3 regions of the Cupriavidus metallidurans CH34 genome follow, and region 3 is predicted to be linked to each of the others. Evidence: predicted binding sites of a transcription regulator. Region 3 holds the regulator's gene; each other region holds the start of a gene.

Evidence for each region. Region 3 encodes sigma-54, which starts transcription at its own class of promoters, with help from an activator protein. Its sites were predicted from a motif close to TGGCANGNAANCTGCTTT; they were not measured.
Region 1: the regulator sigma-54 is predicted to act here: its motif matches at 2,486-2,503, upstream of RMET_RS24415 (ammonium transporter).
Region 2: the regulator sigma-54 is predicted to act here: its motif matches at 1,877-1,894, upstream of RMET_RS24370 (isopenicillin N synthase family dioxygenase).

What each region holds. Positions count from the first base shown of each region.
Region 1 covers NC_007974.2:1,392,171-1,396,420, reverse strand. The annotation lists gene RMET_RS24425 (Bcr/CflA family multidrug efflux MFS transporter) at 1-113, shown strand, start outside; gene RMET_RS24420 (mechanosensitive ion channel family protein) at 144-1,010, opposite strand; gene RMET_RS24415 (ammonium transporter) at 1,252-2,454, opposite strand; gene RMET_RS24410 (HU family DNA-binding protein) at 3,006-3,287, shown strand; gene RMET_RS24405 (acyl-CoA thioesterase) at 3,442-3,927, shown strand; gene RMET_RS24400 (CreA family protein) at 3,935-4,250, shown strand, end outside.
Region 2 covers NC_007974.2:1,383,241-1,387,490, reverse strand. The annotation lists gene RMET_RS24375 (HU family DNA-binding protein) at 107-580, shown strand; gene RMET_RS24370 (isopenicillin N synthase family dioxygenase) at 705-1,697, opposite strand; gene RMET_RS24365 (GNAT family N-acetyltransferase) at 1,937-2,443, opposite strand; gene RMET_RS24360 (NnrU family protein) at 2,531-3,223, shown strand; gene RMET_RS24355 (cupin domain-containing protein) at 3,275-3,700, opposite strand.
Region 3 covers NC_007973.1:317,055-321,304, reverse strand. The annotation lists gene lptA (lipopolysaccharide transport periplasmic protein LptA) at 1-268, shown strand, start outside; gene lptB (LPS export ABC transporter ATP-binding protein) at 294-1,085, shown strand; gene RMET_RS01540 (RNA polymerase factor sigma-54) at 1,209-2,687, shown strand; gene hpf (ribosome hibernation-promoting factor, HPF/YfiA family) at 2,738-3,091, shown strand; gene ptsN (PTS IIA-like nitrogen regulatory protein PtsN) at 3,568-4,023, shown strand; gene hprK (HPr(Ser) kinase/phosphatase) at 4,092-4,250, shown strand, end outside.

The sequences.
Region 1 (4,250 bases), on a different replicon from region 3:
ATGGCACCGCGTTGCCGCTGGCCGTTGTCATGGCTGTCTGCGGCAGTGGCGCGGTCGTGCTGCGTCTCTACGGGCGGGCAGGTATGCGGCAGCGCTCCCAATCCGCAACCTGATCCCGCCGAACTTGCCTGGCCGGATCAAGCTCAGGCCGCCTGGTTTGCCGGCGTGCCCGATGCTACCGATACGGCCGGCGCGTTCTGCATCACCACGACCTGGGCCGGCATCGGCGCCTGGAAGCCCGCCTGGCCGAAGCTGTCGCGAATCGTGCGATTGGTATCGAAATAGACCTGCCAGTAGTGATCGGTATGGCAGTAGGGGCGGACGGCCAAGACCGGGCCAACCAACGTGAATTCAAGGATCTCGACATCGACGGGCGGTTCGGTCAGCACGTTCGGAATGGCCGCGATCTTTTCCTTGAGCAAAGCCGTGGCGGCTGCCACGTCCGTCGACCCGGCAAGTTGCGCCTTCAATTCGACCCGGCGGAACGCATTGGCCGAGAAATTCTGGATCGTGTCGCTGAAGATCTTGTTGTTGCCGACGACCGTCATGACGTTGTCGGGCGTGTCGAGCGTGGTGGAGAACAGGCCGATCTCGCGCACCGTGCCGGTGACACCACCGACGGATACAAAATCCCCGACCTTGAACGGACGCAGGACCACCAGGAACGCGCCGGCCGCGAAGTTCGACATCAGGCCAGACCAGGCCATACCGATAGCAACACCGGCTGCGGCGATCAGCGCCGCAAACGTCGTAGTCTGGATGCCGAAGTAGCCGAGGATGCCGATGACCAGCACGACATTCAGCGTGACGGTAACGATCGAGCCAACGTAGCGCAGCAGCGTCGGGTCTACCTTCTGCCTGGCCAGCGAATTCTGGACCATGCGCACCACGAAATGAATCAGCCAGCGGCCGACCACCCAGAAGGCGAGGGCGGCAAGGATCTTGACGCCGAAAACAGTGGCATAGCCATAAATCACATCGCGGATGCTTTGCAACGAAGAAGTATCCATGGGGGCACGCTCCAGTTCTTTATGGAAAAGTGAAAATCAGGCACGTCAGAATCAGCGCAAATCGGTGTGGATGGTGCCAGGGCTGCAAGACACGCCTGTGGCGGCGTATCTTCGGGAGTCCAAGGGCATTATTGGGCGCGTCGAGATCAAAGTTCAAGTTAATCTTTGTGAACACAAAGTAAAACGGCCGGATGATTCCGGCCGTTTTATTTGGGGCGATTCGAGGCTGCAAGCGCGTCGATTACCAGCTCGTTTCGCGCTCCGGTGTAGCGGAGATGCGGTGCAGTGTCAGGTCGGCGCCGTTGTACTCCTCCTCAGCGTCCAGGCGAATGCCGACGACCTTCTTCAGCGTGCCGTAGACCACGGTGCCGCCCACCAGGGCAATCACGATCCCCATGGCCGTGCCGATAAGCTGGGCCACGATCGAGACGCCGCCGATACCGCCGAGCGCGTGGCTGCCGAAGATGCCCGCGGCGATGCCGCCCCAGGCGCCGCACAGGCCGTGCAGGGGCCAGACACCGAGTACGTCGTCGATGTGCCACTTGTTCTGCGCCAGCGTAAACAGATGAACGAACAGCACACCCGCCACCGCGCCGGTAATCAGCGCGCCCAGCGGATGCATTAGGTCCGAGCCCGCGCAAACGGCGACCAGGCCTGCCAGGGGGCCGTTGTAGGCAAAGCCCGGATCGTTGCGGCCGGCCCACCACGCGGCCAGCGTGCCGCCCGCCATTGCCATCAGCGAGTTGATCGCGACAAGGCCGCTGATCTTGTCGACGGTCTGCGCGCTCATGACATTGAAGCCGAACCAGCCCACCGCCAGTACCCAGGCGCCCAGCGCGAGGAACGGGATATTCGAAGGCGGGTGCGCGCTGATGCGGCCATCCTTCTGATAGCGGCCGCGGCGTGCGCCCAGCAGCAGCACCGCCGGCAGCGCGATCCAGCCACCGACCGCGTGGACCACCACCGAGCCGGCAAAATCATGAAACGGCGCACCGGTCACGGAGGCGATCCAGTCCTGGATGCCGAATCGGTTGTTCCACGCGATGCCTTCGAAGAAGGGGTAGACGAAACCGACCAGCACGAACGTGGCTGCCAGTTGCGGGTTGAATCGCGAGCGCTCGGCAATACCGCCCGAGATAATCGCCGGGATGGCCGCAGCAAATGTGGCCAGGAAGAAGAACTTCACCAGCTCATAGCCGCTTTTTTGCGCCAGTACATCTGCCCCGGACATGAATTGCACACCGTAGGCGACCGTATAACCGATAAAAAAGTATGAAATCGTCGAGACCGCGAAATCGACCAGGATCTTGACCAGGGCATTGACCTGATTCTTCTTGCGGACGGTGCCAAGCTCCAGGAATGCGAATCCCGCGTGCATGGCTAGCACCATGATCGCGCCAAGCAGGATGAACATTGCATCCGTACCGGTTTTCAAGTTGTCCATCGTTGCCCCATGCTCAAAATGGGAGCATGGGTATGCAAAAGCCGTTCCAGATCTGGGCATGAACGCCGAAAAACCGCGCAAACTCAGTGCGTGGCGCACTTGGATGGCGTTTCGGGTCACGCTGAGCCGCGGAGTACCAACGCCCAAAAAGAGGGAATATGGCGTAAATGCGCCGTGATGGCGCACGTTGTGTTGTCAAAGCAGACCCGAAACGGTGCATTGCACCTGAACTGGGCGTTGTTGAGTCTGGAGGGATTGATGCCTGGCAAATGGGACCCGAACGTTCCAGTGACGGGTACGGCAATTTCTCCGGGAATGCCGATGTGCGATATTCGGTACAGCAGACAGCCGCAAAAAGTGATGTTTCGATTCTCGGAAAAGAGGGGGAGAACGCCCGCTAAGTCTTGCCACAGAACGATTTCCGGCAGTTTTCGTTGCATTGGTGCCACTGGGGATTGCCCAAGGCACAAAGGGCAGATTAGACTGCGCCGATCGGACTTCTGCCATGCGGTAAAAAGTCCGGTGACGACGACCAACAAGGGAAATCAGCCATGAATAAAGGTGAACTGGTATCGGCCATCGCCGCGGAAGCAGAACTCAGCAACGCCGCCGCCGAGCGCGCGCTGAACGCTGCGCTGGACAGTATCAAGAAGGCAGTAGCCAAGGGCGACTCGGTCACTCTGGTGGGTTTTGGCAGTTTCAGCTCGGGCAAACGTGCTGCCCGCACCGGTCGTAATCCGCGCACCGGCGAAACGATCAAGATTCCTGCGGCCAAGACCGTGAAGTTCTCGGCAGGTCAGGGTTTCAAGGACGCTGTGAACAAGAAGAAGTAAGCACATCGCGTCTGAGAAGCAAAGAAAGCGGCCTGAGGGGCCGCTTTTCTTTTGTCGGAAGTTTCTTGCATGGCTGGGGTGGACCGGGCTCCCATTCACGCACGCGGCGAGTTACACTGCCGGCGCCTGAATGCCCGAATCTGGATTTCCTGCGATGAACGATCTGTCCCACCAGCTTTCCATGACCGTGCTGATGACGCCGGACATGGCCAATTTCTCCGGCAATGTCCACGGCGGCACGATCCTGAAATACCTCGATATGGTGGCCTACGCCTGCGCCAGCCGCTATGCCGGCCGCTACGTGGTTACGCTGTCGGTGGACCAGGTGATGTTCCGCCAGCCGATCCATGTGGGCGAACTTGTGACGTTCCTGGCTGCCGTCAACTTCACGGGCCGCAGCTCGATGGAGATCGGTATCAAGGTGGTGACCGAGAATATCCGCAGCAAGGTCGTGCGCCATACCAATAGCTGCTACTTCACGATGGTCGCCGTTGACGACAACGGTGCGCCGGCCGAAGTGCCGCCGCTGCAGCCGCGTGACGAAGTGGAGCGCCAGCGTTTCGAAGCCGCCAAGCAGCGACGCGCGCTGCGCCAGGAAATGGAACGTCGCCACGACGAGATCAAAGGCTCCACACCGTGACCCCGACATGACCAGACTTCGTATCGGCATGGCCGCAGGCCTTGCCATCGGTATGCTTGCCTGCGCGGCACAGGCCGAAGAGATCGGCAGTGTTTCCACCAATTTCCGCATGACCGGATCGGATAAAGTTGTTATCGAGGCTTACGACGATCCGCAAGTCGACGGGGTGACCTGCTACGTCTCGCGCGCCCGGACCGGGGGCATCAAGGGCACGTTCGGCATGGCCGAAGATCCGCCAGAGGCGTCGATTGCCTGCCGCCAGGTGGGGCCGATTACGTTCAAGGGTCCGGTGAAGGCGCAAGAGGATGTGTTCTCCGAGCGCA
Region 2 (4,250 bases), on a different replicon from region 3:
TTCTGGCCGTTTCCGCTATGATTCAGTGCGTACCGGCACTGACGTTCAGCAACATGCCAAACGTTGCGATCGGCCGGCACACTATCTTCAACTCTCGTATATAGACATGGCGACCAAAGCGAAACCGACCGCGAAGACCGCAACCAAGCCCGCTGCCAAGAAGGCCGCGGCACCCAAGGCACCCGTGAAGGCACCTGTGAAGGCTGCTGCCAAGAAGGCCGCTCCGGCCAAGAAGGCTGCTCCCGCCGCTGCCGCACCGACTCCGAAGCCGCTGAAGGACACCTTCAACAAGTCGAGCCTGGTCGCTCACCTGGTAGCCCAGACCCAACTGGAAGCCAAGGCCGTGAAGACGGTGCTGGCACACCTCGAAAACACCATCGTCAGCGCACTGAACAAGAAGGGTGCTGGCGAATTCACGCTGCCGGGCCTGCTGAAGGTGACCGCACAGCAAGTGCCGGCCAAGAAGAAGCGCTTCGGCAAGGATCCGTTCACTGGCGAAGAGCGTTGGTTCCCGGCCAAGCCGGCCAGCGTCAAGGTCAAGGTGCGTCCGCTGAAGAAGCTGAAGGACGCTGCGGCCTGATCGCCCGCATCTTTGGTAGTCGTCAGTCCGGTGCCGATCGCTCGGCGCCGGGCGACTTGAAACCCCGTGCCCGAAAGGCCCGGGGTTTTTTGTTGGGCGGGCGGGATCGAGCGGGATCAGTGCCTCAGTAGGCCTTGAAGTTCGCCGCGACTCTTTGCCGCAGGAAATCACCTGCCGTAATCGCCGGATACCGCTTCGACGGCCCTTCGATCACCGCATCGCGGTTGGCCTGGCAGAAGAACGCAAGGCTGTAGCGCGGGCCCATGTACTCTCCCGGCGCGGGATTCCGGACGCGATGGAAGTTCGACGGCAGATGGTCGTCGCTCCAACGCATCAGCATGTCCCCGATGTTGCAGGTGACCACGTCCTCGATCGGCGCGATCGGGGTCCAGGCCTGGGCATCCATCTCCTTGCCGGGACACACCTGCAGACCACCCTGGCCTTCGCGCTGGAACAGTAGCGTCAGGCAGTCGAAATCGGTATGGGCGCCGGCGCGCCACAGGTCGAGCTTGTCCTGCGCCTCGGGTGGAATCGCGTAGTAATGCAGCAGCCGTAGCGTGCTCTGGTAATCCGGCGCGGCCGGGTCATGCGCGCGCGAGAAGAAGTCGGTGTCGAAGCCGAGTCTGTCGGCGAAGCAGGACAGCACCTTCATTCCCACGTTCCAGCATTGCGCCTCGAATTCGAGCATCGTCTGCCGGAACCCGGGCAATTCGGTCTCCGAAGGCCAGAGTGGCGCCATGTGTGGGCGCGTGATCTGATAGGACTCCTTCTGGTCCGGCGTGCCGGTGGATGGCCTTACCTGCGCGCGCGATTCCCAGCCCGCGTTGTTGGCTTTCTGCAATGGATACCGGGCTTTTACCGTCTCCGGCAATGCGAAGAATTGTTCGGCCATGGCAAATGCCTGCCGTATGGCGGGCAGGTCGATACCGTGGTGCCGCAGTTGGAAGAAGCCGATGTCGGTGGCGGCACGCCAGAGCTGATCGGTAATCTCTGGCTTGCGGGTGTCGAAGTCCGACAGGTCGATGCAGCGGATCTCGCGCGTGTCGGTTTCGGAGCCATGGGCGCCCATGCGTGATTCGCGGGCAAGCTCGTGGAGGGGAAGGGTGGCGTTGGTCATGGGTGTCCGGGTTCGGGAATGTGGGCCGATCGGTCCGTCCCGGGAGCAAGACACACGCATATCGCGGCAATGCGGCTCTCGACTTCCGGGATGGACACGGAACTCAAGAGCAATTTCCTGCCGCCCCGGTGCCTGGAAAGGGCGGGGCGGTTGAACGCTTCTACTCTTCGATCGTAGGTGACGCAGGATTCGGGCCAGCCGGCGCGCGCCCCGATTCACCAGATTGGCGCGGGCGACGGCTACTCCGTGGCGTCGAATGCATCGTGATAGCGCACGGTGCCTACCGGCACGTCGGGCCCGAAGGCAAGGGTCTGGAAATACTCCTGCGGTACGCCGGGCAACACCAGCCGGGAATCGGCCTGGAAGCCGAATCTGCCGTAATAGGCAGGCTCACCCAGCACGACGCAACCGCGTGCGCCAAGGCGTCGCAACTCATCAAGCGCCGCCAGCATCAGCACCGAGCCAATGCCCCTGCGCTGCCGATCTGGCAATACCGAGACTGGCCCAATGCCATACCAGCCCGAATTGCCGGAGGAAATGGTGACGGGCGAGGCTGCAACGTGGCCGACGATCCCGCTTTCATCCTCCGCCACCAGCGAGAGCGTCAGGCATCCGGCACGACGCAAGCCGTTGATGATGAAGGCTTCGGTGTGGCTCGAGTGGGTCTCGCCCCTGAACGCCGCTTCCGTGAGTTGGGCGATGGTTTCAACATCCTCGGGACGCTCGGTCCGGACGGAGATGGTCATGCAGTTTTCCTCATTGATGCTCTCGCGGTGGACATCAACCATACTGCAATACGGTCAACCAATCATCCAGATCGTGGGAGGCGGGCAATGGGAAGTATTGGTGCGGTGGTGGTGGCGTCAGTCGCCTTCGTGGGCAGTCATTTCCTGCTGTCTCATCCGTTGCGGGGAGCGCTGGTTCGCGCGGTCGGCGAAAAGGGGTTTCTCGGCATCTATTCGCTGGTCGCCTTCCTGACGCTTGGGTGGATGGTGATGACCTACAAGCGAGCGCCGGTTTCGTCACCGCTGTGGGTGCCTGGCGACGGGATCTGGGCGGTGGTGACGGTGGTCATGCTGATCGCCTCGATCCTGCTGATGGGATCCCTGATCCGAAATCCGGCGTTGCCCACGGTTGGCCGCCCGGGCGCCTTCCCGGAGGCTGCGCGCGGCGTGTTTGCGGTGACGCGTCATCCGATGATGTGGGCCTTCGCGCTTTGGGGCGTGTGCCATATCGCTGTGTATCCGGTGACGAGGAACATCGTGGTCGCGCTGGCAATGATCGTGCTCGCCCTTGTAGGCGCCGCATTGCAGGACCAGAAAAAGGAACGGCTGCTGCCAGACCGCTGGCCGGACTGGGAGGCCAAGACGAGCTACCTTCCATTTGCGGCGATCGTCACCGGCCGGGCTCGGCTGGCCGGATTTGGCTCGCACGCGCTCCTTGGTGGGCTTATCGTCTGGCTCGCGGCGACCTGGGCCCACCTGCCGCTCGCCGCGATTGCGGCGGGCATCTGGCGGTGGTTGTAGTCGCCGCGGGGTTACAACATCGTACCGCCCCGACAAATGCCGGAGGGCGGGTCAAATCCACTGGTCGTTCTCGACGGTGCGCTCGCCCGCCGCACCGTCACCCGTGTTCACCACGCCGCGCGGCTCGATCAGCAGCAGTTTGACTTCCGCGTTCGCGCAGGGCTTGTGCTCGACGCCCTTCGGCACCACCGCCATCTGCCCGGCACGCAGCACGATCGACCCGTCGCCCGTGGGTCCCGCCCGGACGTCGATGCGCAGTTCTCCTTCCAGGACGATGAAGGTTTCGTCGGTGTCGACATGGCGGTGCCACTGGAACTCTCCCTCGACCTTCACGACCTTGAACTGATAGTCGTTCATTTCAGCGACGACGCGCGGTTGCCAGTGACCGTCGATCAGCGCGATCTTGTCGATCAGGTCGATGGCCCGGCACTGGCCACGGTCGGCATGCATGGTGGGATGTTTGGGGGCTTGGGGCATCGTTCTCTCCGCTCAAATGTTGACGATTCGAGCTTACGCACGATCCGCGCGACGGTATTGAACGATCGTGGGTGTGCTCAGCCGCGTTGCATGTACCCGGCGACTTGCAGCCAGCGCCCTGGCGTCAGTCCGAATGTCTTCGAGAAGTGCCGCGTCATGTGGCTCTGATCGGCAAGCACAAGGATTCTCGCACGGAGCATAGACATCTCCGCTGGCGCATGACACCGTCCTTCAACTGCGCCTGAAGGACCCAGATGTATCTATATCAGTGCGCCAGCCATCTGCGGCGACCCCTTCCCCGGGAACTGAAAGCACATTTCATATTGCGAAATCGCCGGAAAATTTCACCGCCGGGTTCTTTTCGTTCTCCGAAAACTCGTTCCACATCGCAAAAAATAGAGCTTATCTCTTTGAAAAATAAGGATAAATTAACTCTTATGTCTTATATAAGACCTTGCCGCGATGCATCAAAAACCCCCTACAATTATTTCCACGCTGCTTGCTTCGACACCCGTAGCGGCACAGGCAAACACTTCTTCAAACACGCTTC
Region 3 (4,250 bases):
GTCGGAGATCAACAAGCTGATCGGCAATGCACGCGCGGCGCGTGTTTCCGGTGTCGGCGCGAAGATCCTGGATGAAATCCGCGGCGCGGTAATCACGTACGACAGCCGCAATGAGTTCTATACCGCAACCGGCGGCGACAACAACGCGTCAGCCGGGAACCCTTCTGGCCGCGTGCGCGCTGTGCTGTCGCCGCGCGCGAACCAGGCCAGCGCGCCCGCCGGCGCGCCGCTCGACCTGAAGCCGTCCTCACAGCCGGCCAAGCCCTGACCGTTTCAAGCTCTATCCGTACCCGATGAACGATACCGCCACGCTCGCCGATCAGGCTTCTTCCGCCCCATCCACGGATAGCAGCACGCTGGTCGTGCGCCATCTGAAGAAGCGCTATGGCTCGCGCACCGTGGTCAAGGACGTCTCGCTCGACGTCAAGAGCGGCGAGGTCGTCGGCCTGCTCGGCCCGAACGGCGCGGGCAAGACCACGTCGTTCTACATGATCGTCGGACTGGTCGCGCTGGACGAAGGCGATATCGTGCTCGATGGCCAGCACATCAGCGGCCTGGCCATCCACGAGCGCGCGCGCATGGGACTGTCCTACCTCCCGCAGGAAGCCTCTGTCTTCCGCAAGCTCAACGTGGAGGAGAACATCCGCGCGGTGCTGGAACTGCAGGTGGTCAACGGCAAGCCGCTGCCCAAGCAGGAAATCGATCGCCGGCTCGACTCGCTGCTCGATGACCTGCAGATCGCCCACCTGCGCAACAACCCGGCGCTGTCGCTGTCGGGCGGCGAGCGCCGCCGCGTGGAAATCGCGCGCGCGCTGGCGTCGGCGCCGCGCTTCATCCTGCTCGACGAACCATTCGCGGGCGTGGACCCGATCGCCGTGGGCGAGATCCAGCGCATCGTCAGCTTCCTGAAGGCACGCAACATCGGCGTGCTGATTACCGACCACAACGTGCGCGAAACGCTGGGCATCTGCGACCACGCATACATCATCAGCGAAGGCACCGTGCTGGCCGAGGGACAGCCCGAGGAAATCATCGCCAACGAGTCTGTGCGACGCGTCTATCTGGGCGAGAACTTCCGCATGTGATCAAGCGGCCGCGACGCCGCTTTGCAGCATTCGTCAACTAGCCGTTGGCGATCACGAAGTGTCAGCGATAGGCGATAGCAATTTCCGTTCCAACAACGGGAAGATGCGCATAGAATAGGTCGCATGAAACCATCGCTTCAGCTTCGACTTTCCCAGCATCTGGCTCTGACTCCTCAACTGCAGCAGTCCATCCGGCTGCTGCAGTTATCCACACTGGAGCTGCAACAGGAAGTCGAGCAGGCGCTGACCGAGAATCCACTGCTCGAACGCGAGAACGACTGGATCGAAAGCCCGCTGCGCGTGGCCGCGGACGGGTCGGTCAACGTGCAAAGCGCCCCGGCGCCAGCATCTTCCGAACCGCAAGGTAACGGCGACGATCGCGCGAACGGCGCCAATGGCGAAGACGACAGCTACGGCGACAGCGCGGGTGACGATTACGGCAGCGACTGGAGCCTGGACGATTTCGCTCGCCGGCCTCAGGGCGATGATGACGAGAAGACGCCGATGCAGCTTCGCGAAGCGGAACCCACGCTGCGCGAATACCTGATGGAACAGCTCACGCCGCTGAAGATCTCCACGCGTGACAAGGGCCTGGCCATCTTCCTGATCGAGTCGCTTGACGACGACGGCTACCTGGGCGCAACGCTCGACGAGATCTGTTCGGAACTGCCCAAGGAACTCGAATTCGAAGTCGATGAAGTGCAGGCGATACTGACCCTGCTGCAGAGCTTCGACCCGCCTGGCGTGGGTGCGCGCAACGCGGCGGAATGCCTCACCCTGCAACTGCGCCGTCTGCAACATCCGCAGCGGGACCTTGCATTATCGATCGTCAACCACCACCTGGAGTTATTGGCCGTGCGTGACTACACGCGGCTCAAGAAAGCCCTGCAGGTTGACGAAATTGCACTTAAGGCCGCGCACGATCTGATCCGCTCGCTCGCACCGTATCCCGGACATGCCTACAGCCGTCCGGAAGCGGACTTCGTGGTACCGGATGTGTTCGTGCGCAAGAGTGGCAGTAGCTGGATCGCACAGCTCAATCCCGACGTGATGCCGCGTCTGCGCATCAACGACATGTACGCGCAGATTTTGCGCGGTGCAAAAGGGGAAGCGGGCGCGGCCGGGCTGCAGCAGAAGCTCCAGGAGGCGCGGTGGCTCATCAAGAACATTCAGCAGCGTTTCGACACGATCCTGCGTGTTGCGCAGGCAATTGTGGAGCGTCAAAGGAACTTTTTCTCGCACGGGGAAATCGCGATGCGCCCCTTGGTTTTGCGGGAGATTGCCGATACACTGGGTCTACACGAGTCGACCATTTCCCGGGTGACTACGAATAAATACATGGCCACGCCGATGGGTACTTTCGAGTTGAAGTACTTCTTTGGTAGCCACGTCTCCACGGAGACTGGCGGCGCGGCCTCATCCACGGCGATCCGCGCGCTGATCAAGCAACTGATAGGAGCCGAAGAACCCAGGAATCCCCTTTCCGACAGCCGCATCGCCGAGTTGCTGGGCGAACAGGGCTTTGTGGTCGCACGCCGCACGGTGGCCAAGTACCGCGAAGCGCTGAAGATCCCCGCAGTCAATCTCCGCAAGACTTTGTAGCCGAGCCGCAACCGCCTGCCTGGTGCGGCTCTTTCAGAAGGAGAAGCGCTATGAACTTCAAGATCAGTGGACACCACCTCGACATCACGCCGCCGCTGCGTGAGTATGTGGAAACGAAACTGGAGCGAATTGTCAGACATTTCGATCAGGTCATTGGCGTAAGCGTGCTGCTATCCGTAGACAACCATAAGGAAAAGGACAAGCGTCAGTACGCGGAAATCAACCTGCACCTCAAGGGCAAGGACATCTTCGTCGAAGCGCATCATGAAGACCTTTATGCTGCAATCGACTGCCTGGTCGACAAGCTCGACCGCCAGGTGATCCGCTACAAGGACCGCGTGCAAGGGCATGACCGGGAAGCGGTCAAGTACCAGATGGCCGCCGAACAACTACAACAACAATAAGTTGGCGGCGACACCAGGTCGCCCCTTAGAGGATAGATAGGAAGAGCAAAGCCGCGCATCTGCGCGGCTTTTTTGATGGGCGCGAGGCGGACGCGCCGCTGGCGCACCCGTTACCCGAGTACCAGCCCTGCAACATTTGGTCAGCCGGGGGTGTTCGCAACTGACGCCGCTCGGTGTATGCTGCGCCATACAACAACTACAGACAGGACGGCCCCGGACAACCGGCCCGGCATTCCGCGTGGCAAAAGATCACGCGATGGCGGGTGGCAGTTTTCTGGGTGGGCAATCCGACCGGCAAGCTCGCGGCACCACTCGCGGCGCCGGCGCCGCAGCGCACAAGTGCGCAGTGGCCCTGCTCTATAATGGCCGGACGCTCCAATGCGGGCGTCCTTTTGCGCTCAATAGCCTGAATTGCCCAACGCAGCGGGACGACTCATGTGCGTCGGCTCGCCTTTCTGACTCCTCGTGCATCGCCCATGAATCGTTTGGCCAAATTGCTGCCACCCGGCAACATTAATCTCGACGTCACCGTCACCAGCAAGAAGCGGGTCTTCGAGCAAGCCGGGCTCCTGTTCGAGAACAACCATGGCGTAGCCCGGGCCACCGTGACCGACAACCTGTTCGCGCGCGAATCGCTCGGGTCCACCGGTCTTGGCGCCGGCGTCGCCATTCCGCATGGCCGCATCAAGGGACTCAAGCAGCCTCTGGCTGCCTTCATGCGCCTGGCCGAGCCAATTCCGTTCGAATCGCCCGACGGCAAACCGGTGTCGCTGCTGATCTTCCTGCTTGTGCCCGAGCAGGCCACCCAGCAGCATCTGGAGATTCTTTCGGAAATCGCCCAGTTGTTGTCGGACCGGGAAATGCGTGAAGGACTGGCCACGTTACCCACGCCCGAAGCGGTCCACGAGTTACTGACCCAGTGGCACCCCTGACACGACGGCAGGCCAGCGCAGCCTGACGCGATACCCGCGATACAGCCCCTCCCGAAAAGTCATCCCGCATGGAACTCACCGGCGTCACCTCCCAGTCGATCTTCGACGACAACGCAGCCGACATCAAACTCTCCTGGGTCGCCGGTCTGGAAGGGGCCGATCGTGCCTTCGACGTGGAATTCGCGCGGGAGGCAACATCGGCTGCCGATCTGGTCGGCCACCTGAAC